Regions from separate parts of the Arcicella sp. BE140 genome, predicted to be linked through region 1. Evidence: riboswitches for the same ligand, from Rfam matches in the RefSeq annotation. Region 1 holds a riboswitch; each other region holds the start of a gene.
The links. Region 1 has a riboswitch for S-adenosylmethionine ahead of J2Y60_RS00785 (hypothetical protein). Riboswitches for the same ligand answer to the same signal wherever they lie in the genome.

Region 1 (3,288 bases):
ATATCAGCACTTTGTCGGATTCGTTCTATGGTTGATTCATCTATACGCATACTCAAAATTACACCTTTTTGTGTTGTACAAATCATTTATAGCTTAAAATCGTCAAGAATATGTATTTTTGAAAACCTTTCAATATAACATCAACAAAATGAGTTTATCCTGTCAAAAACATCTTTTTAGCCTTGAAGAAGGTATTCATTATATCAATTGTGCCACCATGGCACCCAATCTTAAATCGGTAGAAGAAGCTGGTATTCAAGGAATTTTGCGAAAAACGCAACCTCAAAACATTACTTCACAAAGCTTTTTTGAAACAACTGAACCTGTTAAAAATGCGTATGCCAAACTGATTAACTGTCCCGACCCTGAGCGTATTGTGTTACTACCCTCGTCGTCCTACGGCATGGCAATTGTAGCTAAAAACTTGTATAGAAAGCCAAATATACGAGCAGGACAAGAAATTGTAATGGTCAGCGAAGAATTCCCTTCAGACGTATATGCTTGGGAAGAGGTTTGTATCAATTTAGGTTTAAAAATGAGGGTAGTTCATCCTCCAGCATCCTTAGAAAATAGGGGTAAAATATGGAATGAAAAATTGTTGGAAGCCATCACTAGCAACACTTGTTTAGTAGTAGTATCACCTACACATTGGGCTGATGGCACTTCTTTTAATACCGAAATCATTGGTCAACACTGCCGTTCGGTAGGTGCATTGTTGGTATTGGATGGCACACAGTCTATCGGAGCGATGCCTTTTGATGTACAAAAAGTACAGCCCGATGCCATCATCAATCCCGGATATAAATGGCTTTTAGGCCCTTATTCAGCAGGTGTAGCCTATTTCGGAGCTTTTTTCGATGAGGGCAATCCCTTGGAACGTAACTGGATAAATCGGGTGGGTTCTGAGGATTTTAAAAATTTGATTAATTACCAAACTCAGTATAGAGCCAAAGCGGATAGATACAACATGGGTGAAAGAAGTAACTTTATTTTAAACCCCATGCTCACTGCGGCGATAGAACAAATCAATGTTTGGGGAGTAAATGCTATCAATAACTATTGTGATGAATTGTTGAAAGAACCTTTGGACATTTTACAAGCACATGGCTACTGGGTAGAAGAAAAACCTTACAGAAGTAGCCATTTAGTAGGTGTCAGGATTCCTGAGCATATAGATTACCAAAAAATTCAAGCTGCCTTACAAGAACGCAAAGTTTTTGTTTCGTTCCGAGGGCAATCTATCAGGCTTGCACCACATCTTTATAATGATATGAACGATATCGATGTACTAATGGACGGTTTGTTGAAAGGTATTCAGTAATGGTAAGTTCTTATTTTTGACCTTTGATAAGATAATTACAACCTTTTTTCTCTTAGCGGGCGACTTAAGTCGCCCGCTAAGAGAAAAATATATAACCTATTTTTTTCCACGGAAAGAAGATTCTTTGGGGAGAATGCCTAAAAAATTTGCTTTTTCAAGCTTTCACGATTTACTTTGCATCATCAAGTCAATTTTCCTCTGAGGTTTCGACCTCCACAGGTAATTGATTTATAAAGAAGAAGGGAGAGAATAGGCTCTATGAACTTCTGGCAACCTACCGCTCGTAAAGGCAAGGTGCTAATTCCTACCTAAAAATTGTATAGTCATTTGGCTAGTTTTTAGGAAATATAAACCAATTACGAAGTACTCTCCCAGTCATTTTTTCATGCTGTAAAGTATTCGTCAGGTTTACGATTTATTTTCGTTTATCGTCATGATTTTATCGTGACCAAATTTGTCAGCTATTATGTCAAAATTAATTAAAATCACAACGGGCAATTACCTCATTGTTCATGGCTTCGACGCCAACAATAAGGAAATTATTGAAGAAGTAACTGTGGCTCAGAAGATGGTAAAGGTGGTAGCTATCAACCGCATACAGTCTATTTCTGAAAAATATATTTTGGTGACGGGTTCGCATGGACGATTGATGTACTGGGAATATGAAGAAAGTTTCGAGGATTTACAAAAGCAATTATCTTATCATTCGCTTTTGATTGCGTAAATAAAGGTTTCACTCAAATGAGTATTGGTGCTCAAGTCTTTTATACATTGAATAATCTTTTTAAATATAATCAAGCCTTTGAACTAGAGGCAGGAGGTGTTTTACCAGAAGTAACATTAGCTTATCAATCATTAGGTAAGATAAACGCTGATTGCTCTAATGTAATTTGGGTTTGTCATGCTTTTACGGGTAGTCATGATGTAGAAGATTGGTGGCAAGGGTTAGTAGGCAGAGGTAAGCTATTCGACCCTGACAAACATTTTATCATTTGCGTGAATGTATTAGGGTCACATTATGGCAGTACTGGCCCTCTTTCTATCAATCCAGCTACTGGCGAACCCTATTTTCATACTTTTCCTTTTATTACTATACGCGATATTGTAAATTCTTTTGATTTACTCCGCGAGCATCTCGGAATCACTCGAATCAAAACGTGTATTGGCGGTTCTTTGGGTGGTCAACAAAGTGTAGAATGGGCTATTTCTCAGCCAAATTTGATTGAAAACCTGATTCTGATTGCTACTAATGCACAACATTCACCTTGGGGGATTGCGTTTAATGAATCGCAAAGAATGTCAATTGAAGTAGACCCAACTTGGAAAGAAAGTCACCCACAAGCAGGTATCGAGGGCATGAAAGCTGCCAGAGCTACCGCCTTGATTTCGTATAGAAATTATGAAACCTATGGTGTAACACAAGCCCGTAAAGATGAATCTTTGGGCAAAGTGCATCGTGCTATGAGCTACCAACGCTATCAAGGAGAAAAGTTAGCCCAGCGTTTTAATGCTTTTTCATATTATGTACTTTCACAGGTGATGGATTCGCAGGATGTGGGTCGTGGCAGAGGCGGAGCTATTCAGGCATTATCACAGATTAAGGCTAAAACATTGGTAATGGGCATCAAATCAGATGCGCTGTTCCCGATTAATGAACAAGCCTTTTTGGCAAAACATATCCCTGGTGCTACTTTCCAAGCCTTAGATTCTCTATACGGTCACGATGGTTTTCTGATAGAAAGTCAATTAATTACTAAGGCTATTAAACTATGGCAGAAGTTTGTGAAACTAGATGTTAACCCGATGTATGATTTCTTTAAGAAATTGGAAAGGAAGAATTTGATAGAACAATAGAGTTGTGAATGATGAGTTGTGAGTTAGTGAGTACATTATTATTAGTCTTACATCTAGCGTCTAATGTCCACTGTTGTACTCACAATTTATCACTCACTAACTCACAACTAGGA
Region 2 (3,288 bases), on a different contig from region 1:
TTTAGGATTGGTATTAGGTGGAATTATTGCCGCACCTTTTGGCGCTATTTTGATTAACAAAATTCCTAGAAGACCTCTGATGTTTATTGTTGGCTCTGTAGTAATCTTTCTAAGTTTCAAAACATTATGGAAGGTTTTGCCAGACTTATACTTATTTATCTCAACAGTTATTTCTCATTGGTAAATACTACATGTATGAAAAAATGGAACCTTATACTCGTTATCTTTCTCTTGTTCTCGGGGAGTTCATTGGCAAATGATTTTGAATTTACCCCAAATTTGCAAAATGCTTATAGTGAGCTTTGTAAATTAAAGGTGCAATCTGCTAAACAACTTTTAGCCAAAGAACCTACGAATAATGGTATTAGAATCTGGTTGGAAGATTTTGCGGACATGATTGTGCTTTTTGCTAGCGAAGATGAAAAAGAGTATGAAAGGTTATCTGATAATGAAGATAAAAGGCTGGATTTAATCAAGGATTTAGATGAAGATTCACCTTATAATAAATTTGTTCAAGCAGAAATCAAATTGCATTGGGCATTGGTAAAAATGAAATTGGGACATGAAACCAAAGGTGGTTTTAATGCCATTTCAGCCTATAAATTATTGGAAGAAAATCGTAAACGATTTCCAAACTTTACTGCTAATTATAAGAATCTAGGCGTTTTTCATGTTATGATAGGTTCTGTTCCTGAAAACTATAAATGGGTTACAAAACTATTAGGATTGAAAGGGGGAATTCAGCAAGGATTAAAAGAATTGAATATCGCTGTTAATGATAAAATTGTAGGAAAAGAAGCAAAGTTTTATCAGCTATTTATTCAGTCGAATGTATTGACATTGGATGATAATGAGCGACAAGATTTAAGTCAATTTGTGACTAATAATCCTGATAATTTGGCGATTAGTTTTTTAGGCGTATCGATATTGCTAAGAAACAACAAAAGCGAAATGGCTCAAAAAGTATTACAGAACAGGCCCAGTGGTGCTGCTTATATATCCATGCCTATTTTTGATTTGTATCAAGCTGAAATCTTATTTAACAAAGGAAACTATTCGCCAGCTATTCAGTATTATCAGAGTTATCTAAAAAACTTTCGTGGGAATAGCTTTTTGAAAGATGTAAATTTTAAATTGTTTCTTGCCAATTGGCTAACAAACAACCCTGATAAAGCATTGAATCATTTGGCTAAGATTCCGAATGTGGGCAAGAAATTCTCTGAAACAGATATTATTGCACAAAATTTTTATGAACAATTTCAGAAAACAAAAGCTTTTCCAAACAAGAATCTAGTAAAGGCTTGTTATGCTTTCGAAGGAGGACATTATACAGAAGCCTTAGCGTTTTTGGATAACCTTGAAGAAGATTCGTTTACTTCCCAGATTGATAAAGCTAACTTCAATTTTAGAAAGGCAAGTATCTTGCAAAAAATGAATGCACAGACGCAAGCAATTCCTTTTTTTGAGCGTGCTATGGCACTTTGTGCAGGACAAAACTGTCATTTTGGGGCAAGTTCTTCCTTGCAATTAGGCTATATTTATCAACAAAGAAATGATAAACCAAAAGCCAAACTTTCGTTTGAAAGGGCAATTGCCTATAAAAAACACGAGTATAAAAACTCAATAGATAATAAGGCACAAGCGGCATTAACCGAAATGGGTATTTAATTTTCATGAAATAATTTTTTCAAAATAAGTCATAAATTTTAAGTAGAAAATTTGGAATTGTAATATTTAAAATAGAACTTTGTCTATCGAATAAGTAGATTTATAAAGAACGAAGGGAGAGATAAGGCTCTATGATCTTCTGGCAACCTGTAAACCACCAACAAGGTGCCCCAACCTTATTCTAATGATAAATCATAAAAAATCACACAAAAGAATATTGTAATAAGCAATACAAAATAACCTTGTGTTTTAACTCAACCTAATACATCATGAGACGTATAGTTATAATCGTGTGCTTAATTTTTGCGTCTATTGCAATTAAAGCACAGCAAATCAATCAGATTGTTAGCTGGAAATATAGCTATTCCAATCCTAGTTTTAAAGTGGGCGATGAGGTAGAATTAGTCTTTACAGCTAATTTGGAAAAAGGATGGTCGTTATATTCAAGTGACTTTAAAGCTGATGTTGGGCCACAACCTACCACCTTTTGGTTTGCCGAAAATGGTTCTTTTGAATATGATGGTAAGATTGTACCAGTTAGTCCTTTAAAAAAAGTCGATAAGAATTGGGGATTTGAAGTGTCTTATTTCAAAGATAAAGCAGAATTCAGGACTAAAGTCAGAATAGTAGAACATTCATTAGACATTTTTGGAGGAATAAAAGGACAACTATGCAATGATAAAAAGGGCGTTTGTATCCCATTTGAACAAAAATTCCAATTTTAGAAAATATTAGCAATCAGTAAATATTTAGAAACCTCTTTCAAAAAATTAAATACAATTCATCAACAATACAGTGAAGTGAAATGACCTCTTAAGCCTATTAGCTTGAAAATTAATCAGACAACAATCTAAAAAACTAAACACCATGGAGATTTATTGTGATAACGCCGCTACGACAGCCTTAGATTTGGAGGTATTAGATACCATGATTCCATATCTAACCAATCATTTCGGGAATCCTTCTTCTAGTCATGCAATAGGAAGAAAAGCTAGAGAAGCGGTAGAAGAGTCTAGGCAGAAAATAGCTGGACTTTTGAATGCCTCAGAAAATGATATTTTCTTTACTTCTGGTGCTACAGAAGCGAATAATTTAGCACTTTCTGGAGCGATTAAAACCTATGAAATTAAGCATGTTATAACCAGTAGGATAGAACACAAAGCTGTTTTACAGACCTTGGGGCAGTACAGCCAGAACAATGAATTGGAAACCGATTTCGTGAAAATTGACAGTCGTGGGAATATTGATTTGAATCAGTTTGAATGGCTTTTGAAGAATAATCACCAGACGTTAGTGAGCTTAATGCACGCTAACAATGAGATTGGGAATTTGAATGATATTGCAAAAATTGGCGAACTCAGTAAGAAATATGACGCTATCTTTCATAGCGATACTACGCAAACGATTGGTAAATATAGATTTGATATTAAAAAACTGAATGTAGACTATATTGTAGGGTCATCACATAAATTTCATGGACCTAAAGGAGTAGGATTTATCTACATTAATAAATACCGCAAAATACAGCCTCATATTTATGGAGGAGCTCAAGAAAGAGGAACGAGAGGTGGAACAGAGAATGTGGCAGGTATTGTAGGTATGGCTAAAGCCTTAGAAATT
Region 3 (3,288 bases), on a different contig from region 1:
CTTTTGTAGTCAGTACCAATTAAAGTTGATTGTTGATTCAGGTAATTTCCTGAAAAGAAATAACTTACGTTTTCTGTACCACCAGTAGCAGATAATTGATAGTTTTGAAAAGAAGCTTTTCTATAAATAGCATCTTGCCAATCTACATATTGCAAACCCGGATGTCCCGCTATTGACCAACGTTCGTCGGGCATATAGGATGTATTGTATTCTCCAGCCTTCAATCCTAAAATTGCCCTACGTTGGTCATTGGTTTGGTCGGCTGTTCTACCAGTTCCAGAGCGAACCCAGTTAATATTGGCTACTTCAGTAGCAACATTTACCCATTCGTCGGCACTTAGAATATCTAATTTTTTAGCAATACTACTAATACCACTGTTGGCATTTAAATTAATTTTCAACTTGCCCGACTTCCCTTTTTTTGTCGTAATCAATACTACACCATTCGCCGCACGTGACCCATAAATAGCACCCGCTGCTGCATCTTTTAATACTTGAATGCTTTCAATATCATTAGCGCTTAAGTTAGCTAATGGACTTGTGCCAATACTTCCATCAGAGCTTTGTCCAGCTACATCCAACGGAAACCCATCGATTACATAGAGAGGCTCAGAACCAGCATTGATAGACCCCGTTCCACGTACTACGATACTTAGTCCTGCACCTGGTAAGCCAGATTGTTGTTTTACTTGTACACCTGCCATTTGCCCAACAAGTGCCTGTTCGATTCTTGAAATAGGCTTTTCTTCTAAATGCTTGGCATCAAAAGATGCCACAGAACCCGTAATGTCACTAGCTTTTTGTGTACCATAACCAATCACAACTACCTCATCCAAAGATTTAGCCGCAGGTTGAAGGGTAATATTAATAATCGTTTGATTACTAATTTTAACTTCTTGAGAGATATAGCCCACAAAAGAATAAATTAGCGTAGCATCTTTTTGATTAACTGTAATCGAATATTTACCATCTTGATTAGATGAAACACCTTTTTGAGTGCCCTTGATGATAACATTTACCCCAGGTAGAGCTTCTCCTTTTTCATCTTTAATAATTCCATTAATTATTTGTTCGCTAGACTTAATAGACTTATTGGCAATACTTTGAAAAGAAGTAATTCCTAAGACGATAATGATGGAAAAAAGACTTTGAAGTTTTCGTAAATGTTGTTTCCATTGATTGTGTTTGTCCATAACTTTTTTGTTTAATTTGATAACTTTGGCAAATACTTTCCCTTCCATCATTTTGCTGATGTTGCTAGTAATTGTCAAAAAATCTGGGTTTTAGCACGGTTAGGTGCTAATGTTTCATTCGAATTGTTTTAAGTAAGGAAATATTAACTATTAAGTGTAATTATGACACATTTATAATTACTCTATAAGACTTATGGGACAAATGTATAATCTGAGTTTTTTTTTGGCAAATACTTTTAAAAAAACTTTAATAATTCATTTCTAATTGTGCAATTCAAATATTTTATTGAATAAATAGAGTGGATTTTTAATGTAATTATGCATTAGTCTACTAAAATATAGGAGTTTCATTTTAAGCATTAAAGGTTTTTACACTTTTTCAGAAAGTAATGAGTTGTTAAAATTTGACAATTAATCACCCTTTTTAGGTATTTTAATGATAAAATTAACAATGAGTTTTATAGGGCTATAAGTATTTTCAGTGTTTTTGAAATGATAAAAAATACTTTTTTGCATTTTTTTAAATAAAGATTTGTTTTTGTCAAATTAAATTAATTAACTTTGTCCATAGAATAAATAGATTTATAAAGAACGAAGGGAGAGAGTAGGCTCGATGATCTTCTGGCAACCTGTTAGCCACCAACAAGGTGCCCCATCCTAATTCTAACGATAAATCGTATATACAATCAGTTTTTTTTATCATGAGTTAACATTCATTGATGTGGATGTGAGTTTATCTCATTGCCATCATCAATCCAAAATGTTTAGTATTTGATGACTACTTTTCATCAAAAATAATTGTTTGAATATATAATATACTAAATCTATATATTTAATAGGATAATAAATAAACTAAAACAAATGAAAACTACGAAGCAATTTCTATCACTCACCTATTTAACGATAGGTTCACTGGCATTCAATGTTGCCGAAGCACAAACCAAATTTATTAAAGAAGGCCAATGGCGTGGTGAATTTAAAGTGAACGAGGTACAAGTACCCTTTAATTTTGAAGTTAAAGGAAAAGATGCCGAACATGCAACGTTCACGTTGTTAAATGGCTCACGTAGAGACGATTTTCATGTAAAGCAAATTGCGAATGATTCAGTATTTATCAAAATGAATACTTATGATGCTGCCTTAGTAGCAAAAATAAATGATGATGGTACCTTGTCAGGAGTTTATAAAAGTCTTGTTCCAAATTTTAAAGGAAATTTCCTTCCATTTACGGCAGAATCTGGCAAAACGTATCGTTTTGTAGAACCTGCTAAAGAGATTCAGGCAAACCATAATTTGTCGGGAAAATGGGCTATTAAAATTATCAGCAAAGAGCCCGTAGCTGACCAAGTGGCGGTTTTTGAACAAAAAGGGAATAAACTAAAAGGTGTATTTTTGAAAGTAACTGGCGATACACGTGAATTAGAAGGTATCGTACAAGGAGATGAATTTGCACTGACAGGTTTTTCAGGACCAAGCCCTTGGTTAATTCGTGGAAAAATTAATCCTGATAAAAGTATTACTGGAGAAGTGGGCTTGGGTATTTACAACAACGTAAAATTTGAAGGGGTAAAAGATAAAAATGCAGAATTGCCTGATGCATATACGTTAACGCATTTAAAAGAAGGATATGAAAAACTAGATTTCACCTTGCCTGACTTGAATGGGAAACAAGTATCACTGAGTGATGAAAAATATAAAGGGAAAGTGGTTATTGTAGAAATTATTGGTACTTGGTGTCCAAACTGTACAGACCAAACTCAATTTCTTTCACCTTGGTTCAAGGCTAATAAAAACCGTGGCGTAGAGGCCATCGCAGTGGGTTTTGAACAGAAAGATGATTTAGCTTATGCAAAATATACATTAGGAAAACTAAGAGATAAGTACGACATCCAATATGATATTTTGTTTGGGGGGATTGCTGATAAAAAAGTTGCTTCAGAAAAATTTGAAGCTTTAAATAAAATGATAGCTTTTCCTACTACCATTATCATCGGGAGAGATGGCAAAGTAAAACAAATCCATACAGGATATACTGGCGAAGTAACAGGAAAATACTTTAAACAGTATGTGAAAAAATGGAACAAAGAATTAGATA

Region 2: another riboswitch for S-adenosylmethionine. It lies ahead of J2Y60_RS10310 (protein-disulfide reductase DsbD domain-containing protein); the one in region 1 lies ahead of J2Y60_RS00785 (hypothetical protein).
Region 3: another riboswitch for S-adenosylmethionine. It lies ahead of J2Y60_RS10335 (TlpA disulfide reductase family protein); the one in region 1 lies ahead of J2Y60_RS00785 (hypothetical protein).

What each region holds. Positions count from the first base shown of each region.
Region 1 covers NZ_JAVDUE010000001.1:187,121-190,408, reverse strand. The annotation lists gene dnaG (DNA primase) at 1-86, opposite strand, end outside; gene J2Y60_RS00790 (aminotransferase class V-fold PLP-dependent enzyme) at 149-1,321, shown strand; SAM riboswitch class I at 1,547-1,675, shown strand; gene J2Y60_RS00785 (hypothetical protein) at 1,788-2,045, shown strand; gene metX (homoserine O-acetyltransferase) at 2,063-3,175, shown strand; gene J2Y60_RS00775 (phosphatase PAP2 family protein) at 3,283-3,288, opposite strand, start outside.
Region 2 covers NZ_JAVDUE010000005.1:197,848-201,135, forward strand. The annotation lists gene J2Y60_RS10300 (sulfite exporter TauE/SafE family protein) at 1-184, shown strand, start outside; gene J2Y60_RS10305 (tetratricopeptide repeat protein) at 196-1,668, shown strand; SAM riboswitch class I at 1,766-1,862, shown strand; gene J2Y60_RS10310 (protein-disulfide reductase DsbD domain-containing protein) at 1,938-2,393, shown strand; gene J2Y60_RS10315 (cysteine desulfurase family protein) at 2,536-3,288, shown strand, end outside.
Region 3 covers NZ_JAVDUE010000005.1:206,873-210,160, forward strand. The annotation lists gene J2Y60_RS10330 (TonB-dependent receptor) at 1-1,193, opposite strand, end outside; SAM riboswitch class I at 1,773-1,869, shown strand; gene J2Y60_RS10335 (TlpA disulfide reductase family protein) at 2,055-3,288, shown strand, end outside.